Regions from separate parts of the Aquamicrobium terrae genome, predicted to be linked through region 2. Evidence: predicted binding sites of a transcription regulator. Region 2 holds the regulator's gene; the other holds the start of a gene.
The links. The regulator LexA, encoded in region 2, represses DNA repair genes until DNA is damaged. The targets are predictions, from matches to a motif close to TGTTCNNNNTGTGTTCNG.
Positions count from the first base shown of each region.

Region 1: the regulator LexA is predicted to act here: its motif matches at 7,275-7,292, upstream of uvrA (excinuclease ABC subunit UvrA).

Region 1 covers NZ_JBRKLZ010000001.1:3,381,751-3,390,784, reverse strand. The annotation lists gene ACVCNR_RS16725 (substrate-binding protein) at 1-40, opposite strand, end outside; gene ACVCNR_RS16720 (helix-turn-helix domain-containing protein) at 185-1,711, shown strand; gene ACVCNR_RS16715 (ATP-binding protein) at 1,843-4,587, opposite strand; gene ACVCNR_RS16710 (hypothetical protein) at 4,584-4,886, opposite strand; gene ACVCNR_RS16705 (response regulator transcription factor) at 4,879-5,268, opposite strand; gene ssb (single-stranded DNA-binding protein) at 5,703-6,224, opposite strand; gene ACVCNR_RS16695 (hypothetical protein) at 6,459-6,734, shown strand; gene uvrA (excinuclease ABC subunit UvrA) at 7,441-9,034, shown strand, end outside.
Region 2 covers NZ_JBRKLZ010000001.1:358,675-367,708, forward strand. The annotation lists gene ACVCNR_RS01940 (molybdopterin molybdotransferase MoeA) at 1-1,045, shown strand, start outside; gene lexA (transcriptional repressor LexA) at 1,192-1,911, shown strand; gene ACVCNR_RS01950 (ComEC/Rec2 family competence protein) at 2,239-4,629, opposite strand; gene gltX (glutamate--tRNA ligase) at 4,898-6,319, shown strand; gene gltA (citrate synthase) at 6,500-7,789, shown strand; gene lpxB (lipid-A-disaccharide synthase) at 7,875-9,034, opposite strand, start outside.

The DNA.
Region 1 (9,034 bases), 3.0 Mb from region 2:
CCTTCAGCAGGCTGCGCCTGTTGGTCCGAAAATTAGCCATTTCATCTCCTCCACGCGTCCGAATGTTCGGCTTCGCGCGAAGAGACTGTCACAGTTTGTTATATTCTCAATAAGTATTTGACATTAAATATGTTTTTTGTCAAAAATTGGAAATCAGTAAATTCACTTTAGTAAAGAATTTACAATGGCGAATAGCAGGATCCCAATCGGGGTGCGCATAAGGCGCAGGCGCCTGGAGGCCGGCCTGTCACAGGTGGCGCTGGCGCGCACGCTGGGGATTTCGGCCAGCTATCTCAATCTGATCGAGAACAACAAGCGCAGCATCGGTGGCAAGCTGCTGCTGCGCATCGGCGAGCGGCTGGGCATCGACCTAGAGCATCTGTCGGGCGAAAGCGAGGCGCGCAACATCGCGGCCATCGGCGAATTGATCGCCGATCCGCTGATGAGCGGCATCGAGATCGAACCACAGTCGATCCGCGATCTTGTCGCCCGCTTTCCGGAAGCGGCGGCCGCGCTGGCCCGCCTGCACCGGGCCTATGCCGATGCGAACATGGAGATCGAGGTGCTCCAGCACCGGCTGAAATCCGACCCGCTGCTATCCCAGCTCCTGCATGAGATCCTCAACCGCATCGCCGGCATCAAGTCCGGCGCCGAGATCCTGGCCGACATTCCCGATCTCACCGATGACGAGCGCAGGCGCTTCATCGCCACCATCAACACGGAAGCGCACGATCTGGTGCCGACGACGCAGAGCCTCGTCGCCTATTTCGACCAGACCTCGGCGCGCCAGCGGCCGGTCTCGCCGATCCGGGAGGTCGACGAAGCGCTCATCGTCCACAACAACCATTTCCCGCAACTGGAGACGGTTGCCGAGGCGCTGCGCCGCGAGCTTGCCGAAACGGACGCGATCGAGGAAGACGGGCTTGCCGCGGCCCTGGAAAGCCGCTTCGGCATCGCCTGCCGCATCGGCGGCGAGTCGCCTCCGGCCACCGCGGATAAGCCCGGGCTTGTCTTTTCGGACAGCATGCCCCGCCCCGCGCGCATCTTCCGCATGCTTCGCACCTACGCCTCGAAAGCGGCCGCCGACAGCCTGGCGGACACCATGGCAAGGCTTGAGCTGTCGACCGAGGAGGCCAGGGGGCTCGCCCTGCGCGCCCTCTCCTCCTATGTCGCCGGGGCCGTGATGATGCCCTATGACGATTTCCTCGGCATGGCCGAGGAGCGCCGCTACGACGTCGAACTGCTGAGCTCGCTGGCCGGGGTCAGCTTCGAGCAGGCCGCGCACCGGCTGGTGACGCTTCGCCGCAAGGGGCGCGAGGGCCTGCCCTTCGGCTTCCTGCGCGCCGACCGCTCCGGCCGGCTGACCAAGCGCTTTCCCCTGCCCGGCCTGACCATTCCCGGCTTCGGCCATGGCTGCCTGCTGTGGCCGATCTACGACGCGTTCTCGACGGGCGGCGTGGTGCGGCAGGTGTCGCTCTTTCCCGGCGGCGGGCGCTTCCTGCTGGTGGCAAGGACCGTCTCCAAGCACGCCGCGCGCTTCGGGCAAAAGCCGCTGGTGTTTTCGATCATGCTGGCCTGCGACATCGTTCATGCCGACCGCACCGTCTATGGCGACGGGCTCGACCTCGGCGACAGGCCGGTCGAAGTCGGCCCCTCCTGCGTGCCCTGCCCGCGCCTTCAATGCAGCCACAGGCAGGAAATTCCGGTCTAGGCATTTCCATTTTTGCCGGGACTTGTCCCCCCCCCCCCCTCTCCCCGCAAGCGGGGAGAGGGGGAGGACGCCAGCGTTGCTAACCGTCCCAGCAAGGGGGATGAGAGGCGATCTCGTCTGGACCAGAATTGCTAAACCTGCTCGGCGACCGGGGCGCGCTGCGTTCCCTGCCACAGCGGCAGCACGATGCGGAAGCAGGCGCCCGGCAGCGTGCCGTGGGTCAGTTCCAACCGCCCGTTCAGCTTGCCGACGATCTTGTTGCTGATGTTGAGGCCAAGGCCCAGCCCTTGTGAATCGGGCGCTCCGTCCGGCTCCGCGCGCACGAACTTCTCGAAGATTTTCTTGTGGTAATCCGGCGGAATGCCGGAGCCGTTGTCGGAAATGTCGACGACATAGCCATCATCGGTCAGCCGCGACGATATGTGGACCACGGGCTCCTTCGCGTCGTTGTGCGAAATGGCGTTGGCGATGATGTTGATGAACACCTGGCTGAGCCTGCCGGTGTCGGCCAGCACGATGCAGCTTCCGGCCCGCGCCCCGCTTTCGATCGACACGAAGCGTTTGCGGGCCAATGCCTCGCAAACCGCGATGGCCTGATCGAGAACACCCTCGGCATCGACCGGCACGTTCTCCCAGTCGCGCTCCCCCTGCTCCAGCGCACTGAGATCGAGAATCTCGTCGAGCAGCTTGGTCAGCCGCACGCTCTCATTGTGGATGGTGGTGATGAAGCGCGCCCGCTGCTGGGGCGTCAGTTCCTCCGGCACCATCAGGATTTCGGCGAAGGACCGGATCGAGGTCATGGGCGTTCGCACTTCATGGCTGACCTGCGACAGGAATTCGTCCTTTTGCTGATGCAGCTCCTTCAGCAGCGCGTTGGCCTCCTTCAACTGCTGCGCCGTCGAGTGCAGCTCCTGCGACTTCACCTCCAGCGCATGCGAATATTCGATCGCCTGCTGGGTCTCGTCGGCGATCTGCATCATCTCTTCCAACGAGATCGCATCGCCGGCGATGGCCTTGGTGAGCAGGATATGGGCCGAGGCCGAGCCGATCGAACCGGCGAGTTCCCGCTCCAGCCGGGCGATGAAATCGGCCGAGACGCCCTGCTGCGGAGCGGTCTGCCGGTGCGGCACGCCGGCCGACGCGAACAGCGCCCGCGCCCGGCTCCACCCCAGAACCCGCTCGGCCACGAAGAACAGCTCGCTTGTGGTGGCCGAGCCCCGCAGGATGCGCGGCTGGAAGGAGGCGGAGCGCCGGAATACATCCACGAAAAGCGAGGCCTGGATGCGCTCCAGCGCGTTCTGGCTGGTCAGCGCCGAAACGCACAGCAACATCGAGATATTGGCCAGCATGCTCCAGAACACGGAGTGGACAAGCGGATCCATGCCTTCCATGCCGAACAGGGCCTCCGGCCGCAACGCCCGGATGCCCCACGGGCCGTTGGCCATCACATCGGCAATGACGGGGCTGAACGTGTCGAAGGACGGCAGGAACAGCGTCCAGGCCCAGACGACGAAGCCGGCCGATATGGCCGCCAGGGCGCCCCTCATCGTGGCCGTGCGCCAGTAGAGCGCCGCCAGCATTGCGGGCAGGAACTGGGCGACGCCGGCGAACGAAATCAGGCCGATGGGCGCCAGCGCATCCGAGCCCTGCGTCAGCCAGAAATAGAGGAAGCCGAGCAACAGCATGCCGGCAATCGAGATGCGGCGGCTGCGCAGCAGCAGCCGGGCGATGTCGCGCTCGCCGGCTTCCTCCCCCGGCGATGCGGCTCGCAGCGCCAGCGGCACGACGATATGGTTCGACACCATGATCGAGAGCGCGATCGAGGCGACGATGATCATCGAGGTGGCGCTGGAAAAGCCGCCGATGAAGGCGAACAGCGCCAGCGCGTCATGCCCGGTCCTCATCGGCAGGGTGAGCACGAACATGTCCGGGTTCGAGCCCGGCGGCATGGTCGAGAGCCCGTAGAGCGCGATCGGCAGGATGAACACGCTCATGGCCAGCATGTAGCAGGGGAAGGCCCAGCTTGCGGTGCGCAGATGGTCCTCGTTGGAGTTCTCCACCACCGTGATCTGGAACTGGCGCGGCAGGCAGATCACCGCGCAGGCGGAAAGGAACAGCACCGCCACCCAGCGGCTGCCGAAGGGCTCTGCCTCGTGGATGCGCACACCGGCCTCGACCGCGCGCGCATAGATGTCGGAAATGCCGTCGCTGACGCCGAAGACGACGAACACGCCGACTGCCACCAGCGCCAGAAGCTTCACCACCGCCTCGAAGGCGATGGCGGCCACAACGCCCGGATGCTGTTCACGCGCATCGACATTGCGGGTGCCGAACAGGATGGTGAACACGGCCATGCCGATGGCGACGCCGAGCGCCAGCGTCACCTCGTCCAGCGTCGCCAGATGGTCGGTCCCGGCACCCTTGGCGACCGACACGGTCTGGATGGAGGTGGTGATGGCCTTGAGCTGCAGCGCGATATAGGGGGCGATGGAGACCACCGCGATCAGCGTGACCAGCACCGCCAGCCGGCTCGACTTGCCGAAGCGCGAGGACAGGAAGTCGGCGATGGAGGTGATGTGCTGGCTGTGGGCGATGCGGATGAGCTTGCGCAGCAGGAACCACCAGCCGACGAAGACCAGCGTCGGCCCCATGTAGATTGCCGCGAACTCGAGGCCGCTGCGGGCGGCGGTGCCGACCGCCCCGTAGAAGGTCCAGCTCGTGCAATAGACGGAGATCGACAGCGTGTAGATGGCCGGCGACCTGAGGAAGCCGGCATTGCCGCTCTTGGCACGCGCATCGGACAGATAGGCGAGCAGGAACAGCAGCCCGACATAGCCGACCGCGGTCAGGATGACGAAATCCGGCGAAAGCATCATGTGTCACCGGGCGGATCGGCCGGCAACGGCGAGACATTCTCCGCCAATGCCTTCGGTGCCGCCTCGCGGAACTGGCGGCGGCGCGAAAGCAGGATCGCGCCGACGATGACCAGAAGCCAGACACCGAACAGGTAGAGCACTTCGACCGGCACGCCGAAGGGCATCCGCCTGCCTTCGAACAGGTTGAGCAGCGGCGGCATCAACAGGACGACGCCGAAGAACGGCACCAGAAGCGCGACGTCCTCGCGCTCCGACCGCTCCTCCTTCGAAGGCGTGGGCGAGCCGGGCGAGCTAGGCATGGGCAGCGGAACAGGGCTGGCTGTCGAGGATGCGGCGAACCGCATCCACCACCTCGCCATTCGCATAGGGCTTGGTGATGAAACCGTCCGCCTTCAGGTCCATCGCCGCCTGCCGGTCATATTGCTGGCCGCGCGCCGTGAGGATGACGACGGAGGTGGACGCGAACGCCTCGTTGGAGCGCAGCGCCTTCAGAACGTCGAGGCCACCACGCTTGGGCAGCATGATGTCGAGCAGGATCATGCGCGGCCGGAACCGCAGGGCCGCCTCCAGCGCCGCCTCGCCGTCGCGCGCGACACCGACGGACCAGCCGCACCGGGTGAGAATGAACTCGAGCGACTCCGATATGGCCTGTTCATCTTCGACAATGAGAATATCCCTCATCACAGCAGCCCCTCCCAAAGGCTGTGATCGGTACGGCCGCGCCTTCATCAGGACGGCCCTGCCGGACTTGCAAATATCCGGTCTTGTTCTTGTGCCCCCTATCCCAGTCCAAACGGCAGGGTAAATCAAGCCATCTAAAGTCGCAGACGCGCCGGAGCCTCCTTAAAGCGGGGCGCGGCCTTCCAGATTCACTGCCGGCAATCTTCAGCCCTGAAATGAAGAAAACAGGTGCAGCCAAGCCCCGGCGCCATGGCGCAAGCAATGCACTGCACGAAGTGACAAGCTGCTGAAAACAGACGGCAATCATAGTTCGGATGCAAAAACAGCGCCGCACGTCCATGCGGCGCTGCCTCCAGTCCGGTATCGCTCAACCTGCCGAAAAGCGCGGTTTCGCCCGGCCCGCCTTCCGTAGACGAACGCGCCGGGCGCCAGGCTCAGAACGGAATTTCGTCGTCGAGGTCGCGGCCACCGCCGCCACCGCCGCCGCGCGAACCGCCGAAATCGCCCGGGCCGGACTGGCCGAAGTCGGACCCGCGTCCACCACCGCCACCGCCGGAATAACCGCCGCGCTCATAGCCGACCTGTCCGCCGCCTTCACCCTGGCCACGAGCGTCGAGCATCTGCAACTCGCCACGGAATTTCTGCAGCACCACCTCGGTGGTGTAGCGGTCCTGCCCGGTCTGGTCCTGCCATTTGCGGGTCTGGAGCTGGCCCTCGATATAGACCTTCATGCCCTTCTTCAGATATTGCTCGGCCACCTTGGCGAGATTGTCGTTGAAGATCACGACATTGTGCCACTCGGTCTTTTCCTTGCGTTCGCCCGACATCTTGTCACGCCAGGTTTCAGAGGTGGCGATGCGCAGGTTGACGACCGGATCGCCGGAGTTCAGCCGCCGGATTTCAGGGTCTGCTCCCAGATTGCCGACCAGAATGACCTTATTGACGCTGCCCGCCATGACGCTGTCTCCACGCTCGTCCTAAATTGGAAGTCTGATGCACCTTACAGTCTGCCGCGCCGTTTGGCCCGCGTGCCGCACCTGTTTCCCCAAAAGGTTTTTTTGTTCCTCTTATGTTCTAAATTCTCACGCCAAAGTCAAGGGAAACATGACATCGCCGCCGACCCTTTTCCCCGGCGTGAACTGGCGTCGGCAGGCGCGGGCGCCTATAGTGGCGCCATGAAACCGTTGCACATGGCCATCTGCGCTGCGCTGTCCCTCGCCCTTTCCTGCGGGGCGGCGATGGCCGGGGCCAAAGCCGGGGCCTCGACCCCTTCGGCGCCGGCCCAAAGCGGCCTGCCCGGCGTGGACGGCGGCTACAGCATCGTGACGCCCTTGCCGCCGGAACCCGATGACCAGCCCCGGTCCGGCCAGTTCGGGCATTTCAAGGTCGGAGATTTCGACGTGAAAGTCTCCGGCAAGCTCACCTTCGATATCGGCGTCGGCTCGTTGCGGCCACCCAAGCGCTGAACTGGGCATGTTGCCCTTCGATCCGGCGCGCCCTTTCTCAAGTGCTCCATCAAGCAATGAGCCCCGCCGCTGCGTTTGCTGCGGACGGGGCTTTTGATGGGCTCAACCCAAGATGCCGGGAGTGGTTTACCGGCTTTGAATTTCGGATGCTTCGCGGCGTTCAGCCGACGATCCGACAAAAGTCTCTGATTGTAGGGGGAACGATCGGGACGCTTTCGTTTCGCGGAAATTTCCGGCCGAAAAGCTGCCGATCGCGGCTCCGGTCAGGCGCGGAGCCCTTCGGGACTGTCCGGTGGGGTCATACCTCTCTCCTTCTGTCCGTTTCACCATAGGGTCCGAAAGCACTTCATCCGCACGCGCATCATCCATTCTGCGGCGTCTCGCAGATGCCATGCGCCTCGCGAAGATCAGCCTCTTGAGGCGATCGGCTTCCGTACTTGGAAAATCTGGCGTCTCCACCGCGTTCCGTCAACAGTCCAAAGCGGACTTGAGCAAAATGTGATCTTTGTAACAGGCGGCACCCGGATTTTGTCAGGAGCCTGTTCGTTTTTTGTTCTTTCTGCTTGCCTGTCCTGGCGAAAGGCGCTTAAACGCTGCGTGGAAAGTCGCGGCCTCTCTCGAAACCGCGCCGGGACGACCTATATTGGCGGAAGGCCGGGGAAGCCCGCCATTCCGAAACATTTCAGATCGAGGCGGCGGAACGGCCATGGCCGACCACAAGTTCATTTCCATTCGCGGCGCGCGCGAACACAATCTCAAGAATGTCGACCTCGACCTGCCCCGCGACTCCCTGGTGGTGATGACGGGCCTGTCGGGCTCGGGCAAATCCTCGCTCGCCTTCGACACCATCTATGCCGAGGGCCAGCGCCGCTATGTCGAGAGCCTGTCGGCCTATGCCCGGCAGTTCCTGGAGATGATGCAGAAGCCGGACGTCGACCAGATCGACGGCCTGTCGCCCGCCATTTCCATCGAGCAGAAGACCACCTCGAAGAATCCACGCTCGACGGTCGGCACCGTCACCGAGATCTACGACTATATGCGCCTTTTGTTCGCGCGCGTCGGCGTACCCTATTCGCCGGCCACCGGCCTGCCTATCGAGAGCCAGACCGTGTCCCAGATGGTGGACCGGGTGCTGGCGCTTGAGGAAGGTACGCGGCTTTACCTGCTGGCGCCCATTGTGCGCGGCCGCAAGGGCGAATACCGCAAGGAGCTGCTGGAGCTTCAGAAGAAGGGTTTCCAGCGCGTCAAGGTCGACGGCACTTTCTACGAGATCGCCGACGTGCCGGCGCTGGACAAGAAGTACAAGCATGACATCGACGTGGTGGTCGACCGCATCGTGGTGCGGCCGGACCTCGCCACCCGCCTGGCCGACTCCATGGAAACGGCCCTGAGGTTGGCCGACGGGCTGGCCGTGGCCGAGTTCGCCGACAAGCCGCTGCCGCCGGAGGAGACGGCCGGTGGCGGTGCTGCCAACAAGTCGCTCAACGACACGCATGAGCGCATCCTGTTCTCGGAAAAGTTCGCCTGCCCGGTGTCCGGCTTCACCATTCCGGAGATCGAGCCGCGCCTGTTCTCATTCAACAATCCGTTCGGCGCCTGCCCGACCTGCGACGGGCTGGGCAACCAGCGCGCCATCGATCCGAACCTGGTGGTCCCGGACGACAATGTCTCGCTGCGCAACGGCGCCGTGGCGCCATGGGCGAAGTCCACCTCGCCCTATTACGCGCAGACGCTGGAAGCGCTCGGCAAGGTCTACGGCTTCAAGCTTGGCGACAAGTTCAAGGACCTGTCCGACGAGGCGCGCGATGCCATATTGCACGGCACCGGCAAGCGCGAGGTGACGTTCAACTACGACGACGGGCTGCGCTCCTACCAGACGACCAAGACCTTCGAGGGCGTGATCCCCAATCTCGAGCGGCGCTGGAAGGAGACGGAATCGGCCTGGATGCGCGAGGAGATCGAGCGCTTCATGTCGGCTACCCCCTGCCCCGCCTGCAACGGCTACCGCCTCAAGCCGGAAGCGCTGGCGGTGAAGATCGCCGGCAAGCATATCGGCGAAGTGACAGAGCTTTCGATCCGCAAGGCGGACACCTGGTTCAACAAGCTGCCCGGCCAGCTCAACGACAAGCAGAACGAAATCGCGGTGCGCATCCTCAAGGAAATCCGCGAGCGGCTGCGCTTTCTCAACGATGTCGGCCTCGATTACCTGACGCTGTCGCGCAATTCCGGCACGCTGTCCGGCGGCGAGAGCCAGCGCATCCGCCTGGCCAGCCAGATCGGCTCCGGCCTCACCGGCGTGC
Region 2 (9,034 bases):
TGGTTATGCCATCCGGGGAGCAGACGCCGGCGTGGCCGGAAACCGGCTTTCGGTGATCGGCGAAGTCGCGGCCGGCGGCACCTTCCCCGGCACGGTCGGGGCCGGCGAATGCGTGCGCATCTTCACCGGAGCGCCCCTGCCTGCCGGTGCCGATACGGTCGTGATCCAGGAGGACGTGACCGTCGTCTCGCCCGGCATGGTCGAATTGCGCGAACCAACGAGAGCCGGCCGCAATGTCCGGGGCGCCGGGCTCGATTTCGTGGAAGGCGACCTGCTGATCGACAAGGGCCAGTTGCTTGGACCCAGTTCCCTGTCGCTCGCGGCTTCCGCCAATCATCCGCGCCTTTGCGTGGTGAAGCGGCCGCTGGTCGCGATCATCGCCACGGGAGATGAATTGCGCGCACCCGGCAGCACGCTCGGACCCGGCCAGATCATTTCCTCCAACGCCTATGGTGTCGCCGCCCTGGCGCGCGCCGCAGGTGCCGAGGTGCTCGATCTCGGCATCGCGCCCGACAGCAGGGATGCAATCGCCGCGCTGGTGAAGAAGGCCGTTGCCGCCGGTGCCGACGTCATCGTCACGCTCGGCGGCGCATCGGTGGGCGATCACGACCTCGTCCACGAGGTGCTGACCGGCGAGGGCATGACGCTCGACTTCTGGAAGATCGCCATGCGCCCCGGAAAGCCGCTGATGTTCGGCCGGATGGGCGACATCAGGTGCATCGGCCTGCCCGGAAATCCCGTCGCCAGCCTCGTATGCTCGCAGCTCTTCCTGAAACCCCTGCTTGCCCGCCTCGGCGGAAGGCCGTTCCGGCAGGACATGCGTACGGCCCGGCTCGGTGCCAGAATGCCCGCCAACGACCGCCGCCAGGACTATGTTCGCGCCCGCATCGACGAGTTGGACGGCGAACTCGTCGCCACGCCCTTCGACCTGCAGGACTCGTCCATGCTGCGCGTACTGGCCGCCTCGGGCGGCCTCATCGTGCGCGCGCCCTTCGCCCCCGCATCGGACGCCGGCGAGGCCTGCCAGGTGCTGATGCTCGGCTGAACCGCAAGCGATCGCAGCGGGGCGAGGGTTTATAAACCCTGAATCCATTCACTAAACTTTAAACGGTTGCGGAACACAAATGGAACAGATAGTGTTTGTTCCGGGTTTGTTTTCCGATTCTGGATTCGCCGCTGCCGGGGGAGCCGATGCTGACGCGCAAGCAACATGAACTGCTTCTCTTCATTCATGAGAGAATGAAGGAAAGTGGCATTCCGCCGTCATTCGACGAAATGAAGGACGCGCTCGATCTTGCCTCCAAGTCGGGCATCCATCGGCTCATCACCGCGTTGGAAGAGCGCGGTTTCATCCGCCGCCTGCCCAATCGTGCGCGAGCGCTTGAAGTGTTGCGCCTGCCCGATTCCATCGCGCCGGGCCTCCACACGGCAAGGAAGTTTTCGCCCAGCGTCATCCAGGGCAGCCTGGGGCAACCGCCGAAGGACGTGCGCCGGCCACAGTTGGCCAGCAATGACGACGATGCCGGGGCGGCGGTCTCCATTCCGGTCATGGGGCGGATCGCCGCCGGTGTGCCGATCGACGCCATCCAGCACAAGACGCACTCCATCTCCGTTCCGCCGGAAATGCTCTCCGGCGGCGAGCATTACGCGCTGGAGGTCAAGGGCGACTCGATGATCGAGGCCGGCATATTCGACGGCGATACCGTCATCATCCGTAACGGCAACACGGCAACGCCCGGCGACATAGTGGTGGCGCTGGTGGATGACGAAGAAGCCACCTTGAAGCGCTTCCGCCGCAAGGGTGCATCGATCGCGCTGGAGGCCGCCAATCCGGCCTATGAAACCCGGATTTTCGGGCCGGACCGGGTGAAGGTGCAGGGCAGACTGGTCGGGCTCATCCGCCGTTACTGAACAAGGTCACAGCAACCAAACGACGGGCGAATGCTGAGAACTTGCGCCTCGCCTTAAGGGGAAGCGGGACCGCCTTCCGGATTGTTCTGGTGATGAAGTGTCGGATGATGATGCATTCGATGACGATCCATGGACTATTGGAAAAACATTTTTTAACAATTAGATAGATGCTTTTTCTAACGAGCGATTGAGGTGAATTCCGATTGCCGGCAACCAGTTGGAGAGGTGCCGGTCTTCCTGTGCGCAAGCACCAACCCGGACCAGGGCCGGCTCCGTAGGCGTTATCGCCGAGGTATTGGCGGCTTGAAGCCGGTCTATTCCAGGAGGCTATTCCGCCGGTTCTTCGGAGAACGCTTCTCCCCCGATGTCTTCCGCCATGCCGGCAGGTTTATCCGCGACGTTGCCAAGTTCTTCTTCCGTAACGGCAGTCATCTTGCTGCCGGATGCTTTCCGCTCGTAGGGCGGCAGGCCCCTCGCCTCCCGTGAATACCGGCGCTGGTCGTGCCAGGGACGATAGCTGCCTTCGATGGCAAAGCGCACTTCGGCCGGCTGCCCGCCCAGTTCAGGGTCGCCCTTCACAAAAAACGCTTCGGCGCCGCCCTTTTGGGCCAACTGGCGGCGCGTGACGACGGCTACCCGCCGGTCGCGGCACGGATTTCGTGCAGTGGCATCCTCGATCACGATGAGACTTGCATGAGCGCATGCCCGGCGCGCCGTATCCATATCCGGGGCCTGTACGACCAGCGCGCCTGACGGATGACGCGCCAGACACAGCTTTTCGGCACATGCGAAGCCCTCCTCTTTTCCCGAACGGTCGGTACTCGCAGTGATTTCCCCAAGAAGGGCGCCTATATCCTTGTCCTTCAGTTGCCTCGGCCGAAGCACAGTCTCGGCGTCCAGCGCCCGTCTCCAATTGTCGATGGTAAAGACGTTCGGTCGCGGCCGGTTGGCCGCGATCCGGTCGCTTCCCATGGCGACGGCAACCAGCCTCGCATCCTCCGAAATCAGCACGTCGGGTGCGCGCGCCCCACCCAATATCGCCAGGCTCGCCACAGCGAAAGGCAACGCGGCTAGCCGCAGCCAGGTGGTGGTCATGGTCGCAATCACCAGCGCGACCGTCGCCAGTGCCACGGACCCGGCGGATATCAGCCCGACCGCATCGATCGGCGACATGTCGGCGATCCGCTCGGACAGGACGATCACCACGGTCAATCCCTTGCCCATCACCTGCAGCAGCGGGCCGTCCAGGCCGAAAGGCATGGCGAGCGAGGCAAACACCGCAAAAGGCATGACGATGATCGAAACGATCGGCATGACCGCGAGATTGGCCACGAGGCTGAGCGGTGCGACGCGCTGGAAATGCCACGCCGCATAAAGCGTCGTCGCCGCGCCCGCCACCACCGAGGTCGCGGCCAGCCCCACCATCATGACCGCGAAGCGATGCGCCAGCGCACCCGGGAGCGAGCGTTTGGGCGGCATGCCGGACGAAAGCCGGCTGGCGCGGTAATCCGACCACGCCGCATAGGCACCCACCAGCGCCGCCGTCGCCGCAAACGACATTTGGAAACTGGGGCCCACCACCTCATGCGGCGTGACGAGAATGACGACGATTGCCGAAATGGCGAGATTGCGCATGGTGAGCGCGCTTCGGTCGAACAACAGCGCCACCAGCATCACCGCCAGCATGATGAAGGAACGCACCGCCGCAACGACCATGCCGGAAATCAGCAGATAGGCGACAATGGCGAACAGGGCCGCCAGCGCGGCATATTTCTTGACCGGATGGCGCGAGGCGAAATCCGGAAACAGCGCGAACAGGCCGCGCATCAACCCCATCACCGTGCCGGCCACCAGCGCCATGTGCAGGCCGGATATGGAAATGATGTGATAGATGCCGGTCTTGCGCATCGCCTCGTTGATTTCTTCGGGGATGCCGGCACGCACGCCGACGATCAGGGCCGCCGCGATTTCGCCCTCTGGCCCGCCGATGCTGTGCCTGATCCGGTCGGCAACCGATTGCCGCGCCTGCTCGATGGCCGTGCCGATACGCGCACCGGTCGAAGCCGGGCCGGCGGCAGCCGACAGTTCAGGCCCCGACAGGAAAAAGCCGCTGGCGCCGATGCCGCCGAAATAGCTGGCAAAGGAGGTGTCATAGCTGTCGGGCCGAATTGGGCCGCTGGGCGGCAAAAGCCGCACAAGCCCCGTCACTTCGGAGCCGGGGCCAATGTCCGCCGGCAGCTTGCGGGCGGAAGTGCGCACGCGTTGCGGCTGATAGCGCAGTTTCGGGCGCTCGGTGGAGAGGACATCGATGGTAAGCCGCTTGCGGCCGCTGGCCATGTCCTCCACGGTCACGACCCGCCCCGTCAGCCGCACGGTAATGTCCGTGCCCAGCATGCGCGTTCCCATGCGCCAGGTTTCCAGCTTCGAAACAGCCAGCCCGGCAAGGCACAGCAGCAGCGCCAGCAGGCACAGGTGAAGCAGGTAGCGTCGCCGTGCAGCCCAGGCGAGTGCCCCCAGAACAGCAATGATGCCAAGCAGCGGCGTCCAGTCCGGCTCGAAGGCCAGCGAAAAATAGGCAAGCACGCCGATGGAAAGAAAAACCGGCACGAGAAGGAAGCAGGCGCCCCGCTCCTGCTCCAGCACCAAGGCCTGGATCGCAGCCTGCCAGAGCCCGCGCGCCGAAAAGCCATGGAGCAGCGGCTTCGCAACTTGCGGCACCGGCGTGCTTGCCGATGCTGGGTCATCACAATAAGCCGGCGTGGAATAGCTTGAGGGTTCCGGCGCCTGTGGAGCCGGTGCCAGGGCCATGTTCTGCAAGACAAAAAGATTGCGCTCACTGACATCGAGCGGCGCGTTTGCCGCGTCTTTGCCGCCCGCCGACGATAAAGTCACCGGCTCTCCCCTTGCACCCCTGACCTCCTATGGTACATGAACGCGCAAACTGCGAAAGCCCGCCGGGCGGCTTTCGCCACCGCGCGAGAAATGAATGTCTGAGAAGGTCGTCACCCGCTTCGCTCCCTCGCCCACGGGTTTCCTGCATATCGGCGGCGCACGCACCGCGTTGTTCAACTGGCTCTATGCCAAACACGCCGGCGGCACGATGCTGCTGCGCATCGAGGACACCGACCGGGAGCGCTCCACCGAAGCTGCCACCGCGGCCATCCTCGAGGGGCTGACCTGGCTCGGCCTCACCTGGGAGGGCGAGCCCGTTTCGCAATACCAGCGCGCTGCCCGCCACCGCGAGGTGGCCGAGGAACTGGTGCGCCTGGGCAAGGCCTACTATTGCTATGCCACCCCGGCGGAACTGGAGGCGATGCGCGAGAAGGCCCGCGCCGAGGGCCGCCCACCCCGCTATGACGGCCGCTGGCGCGACCGCGATCCGTCCGAGGCGCCCGCAGGTGCCAAGGGGGCGATCCGCATCAAGGCGCCCATCGACGGCGAAACCGTGGTGCATGACCTCGTGCAGGGCGAGGTGCGCTTTCCGAACAAGGATCTCGACGATTTCATCATCCTGCGCTCCGATAGCAACCCCACCTACATGCATGCCGTGGTGGTGGACGACCACGACATGGAGGTGACCCATATCATCCGTGGCGACGACCATCTGACCAATGCGGCGCGCCAGACCGTCATCTATGACGCCATGGGCTGGCAGGTGCCGAAAATGGCGCATATCCCGCTGATCCACGGCGCGGACGGCGCGAAACTGTCCAAGCGCCATGGCGCGCTGGGCGTCGAGGCCTATCGGGCCATGGGCTATCTGCCCGAGGCGCTGCTGAACTATCTTGCCCGCCTCGGCTGGAGCCATGGCGACGACGAGGTGATGTCCATCGAGCAGATGATCTCCTGGTTTGACATCAAGGACGTCAACAAGGGTGCGGCGCGCTTCGATTTCGCCAAGCTGGAGGCGCTGAACGGCGTGCACATGCGCGCCATGGATGAGGCCAGGCTGACCGACGCCTTGCTGGCCACCCTGCCCTATCTGCCCGAAGGCGAGGAGCTGGCGTCCCGCTTCGACGAACCGGCCAGAGACCGGCTGGTGAAGGCCATGCCGGGCTTGAAGGAACGCGCCAAGACGCTGGTCGAACTGGCTGACAACACCTATTACCTGACGGCAAGCCGCCCCCTTCAGCTCGATGAGAAGGCGGTCGCCATATTGGACGCCGACGCCAGGGCTGTGCTCAAGGCGGTTGCGGAACGATTCCAGGGCCTTGGTGAGTGGAATGCCCAGTCGACCGAGGCGGCGGTTCGCGACTATGCGCAAACTTCTGGATTGAAGCTCGGCAAGATCGCGCAACCGCTGCGGGCCGCCCTGACCGGCCGCAGCACCTCGCCCGGCGTGTTCGACGTGCTCGAGGTGCTCGGACGCGAGGAGAGTCTCGCGCGCATCCAGGATCAAATCGATTAGGGTTCGCAACGACGAAAAAATGGCATTGAAAGGCTTGTTTTGCGGTGCAACATTAGCGCGCGGGCCGACCGGCCCGGCACCTTATAAAGGCTGCATTTTCGAACATTCCCGTGCTGTTGGATTTTGCATCGCAAGATGATTTTTTGCCGCTTGGGCATGAGACTTGACAAGGAGTTTGCAATGACCGGATCGACTGCGAAACTGGAACTTGGCGGCAAAACTCACGAGCTCAATGTGCGAAGTGGCACGATCGGGCCGGATGTCATCGACATAGGCGCGCTCTACTCCACCACCGGCGCCTTCACCTACGATCCTGGCTTCACCTCCACGGCAAGCTGCGAATCGCAGATCACCTTCATCGACGGTGACGCCGGCATCCTTCTGCATCGCGGCTACCCCATCGACCAGCTCGCCGAGCACGGCGATTTCCTCGAAGTCTGCTATCTGCTGCTTTACGGGGATCTGCCCACCAAGGCGCAGAAGGAGGATTTCGACTACCGCATCACGCGCCACACCATGGTGCATGAGCAGATGACGAAGTTCTTCACCGGTTTCCGCCGCGACGCTCACCCGATGGCGGTGATGTGCGGCGTGGTCGGCGCGCTGTCGGCCTTCTACCACGACTCCACCGACATTTCCGACCCGCACCAGCGCATGGTGGCTTCCATGCGCCTGATCGCCAAGATGCCGACCATCGCGGCCATGGCCTACAAGTACCATATCGGCCAGCCGTTCATGTATCCGAAGAACGACCTGAACTTCGCGGCCAACTTCCTGCACATGTGCTTTGCCGTGCCGTGCGAGGAGTACAAGATCAATCCGGTACTGGCCCGCGCCATGGAGCGCATCTTCATCCTGCACGCCGATCACGAGCAGAATGCCTCGACCTCGACCGTGCGCCTGGCCGGCTCCTCCGGCGCCAACCCCTTCGCCTGCATCGCCGCCGGCATCGCCTGCCTGTGGGGTCCGGCCCATGGCGGCGCTAACGAAGCCGCGCTCAACATGCTGGCCGAGATCGGCCATGTCGATCACATTCCCGAATTCATCAACCGCGCCAAGGACAAGAACGATCCGTTCCGCCTGATGGGCTTCGGCCATCGCGTCTACAAGAATTATGATCCGCGCGCCAAGATCATGCAGAAGACCGCGCATGAGGTGCTCGGTGAACTCGGCATCAAGGACGATCCGCTGCTCGACATCGCCATGGAGCTGGAAAAGATCGCCCTCACCGACGAGTATTTCATCGAGAAGAAGCTCTATCCGAACGTCGATTTCTATTCCGGCATCACGCTCAAGGCGCTGGGCTTCCCCACCACCATGTTCACCGTGCTGTTCGCCGTGGCCCGCACCGTCGGCTGGATCGCCCAGTGGAAGGAAATGATCGAGGACCCGCGCCAGAAGATCGGCCGCCCGCGCCAGCTCTACACCGGCGCCACCGAACGGGACTACGTGCCGATCGCCAAGCGCTGATATCGGCACTCCTTGAAAAAAGGCCGCGGAAAAATCCCGCGGCCTTTTTTCGTGTCGTTGCGGACAGGTTGCTGGACCAGCGCCGTCAAATCGCGCCGGCGCGCTTGACCAGTTCGAGGACGGCATCTGCGGCGATCGCTCCCGCCGGCCGCTCGGTCGCCATGCGCCGGCGAACCTCGGCAAAACCGTCCTTCTGCCAGGCCCGCATGCCGCCCTCCATAAAGAGGGCCTCGATCTGCCGCGCCAGCATTTGCGGCCGCACGAAACGGTCGTAGAATTCGGGCACGATGGCCCGGTCGGCGATCAGGTTCGGCAGCGAGGCCGACCAGATCTTGAGCAGCAGCGGTGCGACCGGCTTGATGATCGGATCCAGTTTGTAGCACGACACCATCGGCACGCCGGACAAGGCCAGTTCCAGCGAAACGGTGCCGGACGCGATCAGCGCCGCATCCGCTTCCGCGAAGGCACGCCACTTGGCCTCGGGGTCGGCGGTAATCTCTGGCTTGAACTGCCAACCGGCAACCGTCTTTTCCACCATGGCGGCCACATGCGGCACGGTTGGCAGAAGCAGGCGCAGGCTGTGCCCCCGTTTGCGCAGTTCCGTTACGGTTTCGCCGAACGGCTCCAGCAGCCGGCCGACTTCCCCGCGACGTGAACCGGGAAGCAGGAGAAGCGTCTTGGTGCGATCCGGCGACAGGTCGCGCGGCCCATCCTGTCCGGCAGCCGCCCTGGCCACGCCGGGGTCCTGCGTCAACCTGTGGCCGACATAGGTGCCCGGCGGACCGCCGAGGCGGCCCAGTTCCTCCACTTCGAACGGCAGAATGCACAAGATGCGGTCGACATAGGGCCGCATCGCCGCCGCCCGCCCTTGCCGCCATGCCCACACGCTCGGGCAGACATAGTGGACGATCGGGATGGACGGCGCTGCCGCACGGACCTTCTTCGCCACGCGCAGCGAAAAATCGGGGCTGTCGATGGTGATCAGGCAATCCGGCCCCGAGCCGGCAATCGCCGCCGCCGTCTGGCCGATGCGGCGGATCAGGCGCGGCAGGTCGCGCACGATGGCACTGATGCCCATCAGCGCCACCTCGCCCGCATTGAACAGCGACTTCAAGCCCAGGCTTTCGAGATGGCGTCCACCGACGCCGATCAGTTCGACCTTGCGTCCCGTCGCCTGTTCGAGGGCACGCACCAGATCGGCGCCAAGCAGATCGCCCGATTCCTCGCCGGCAACAATGGCGATGC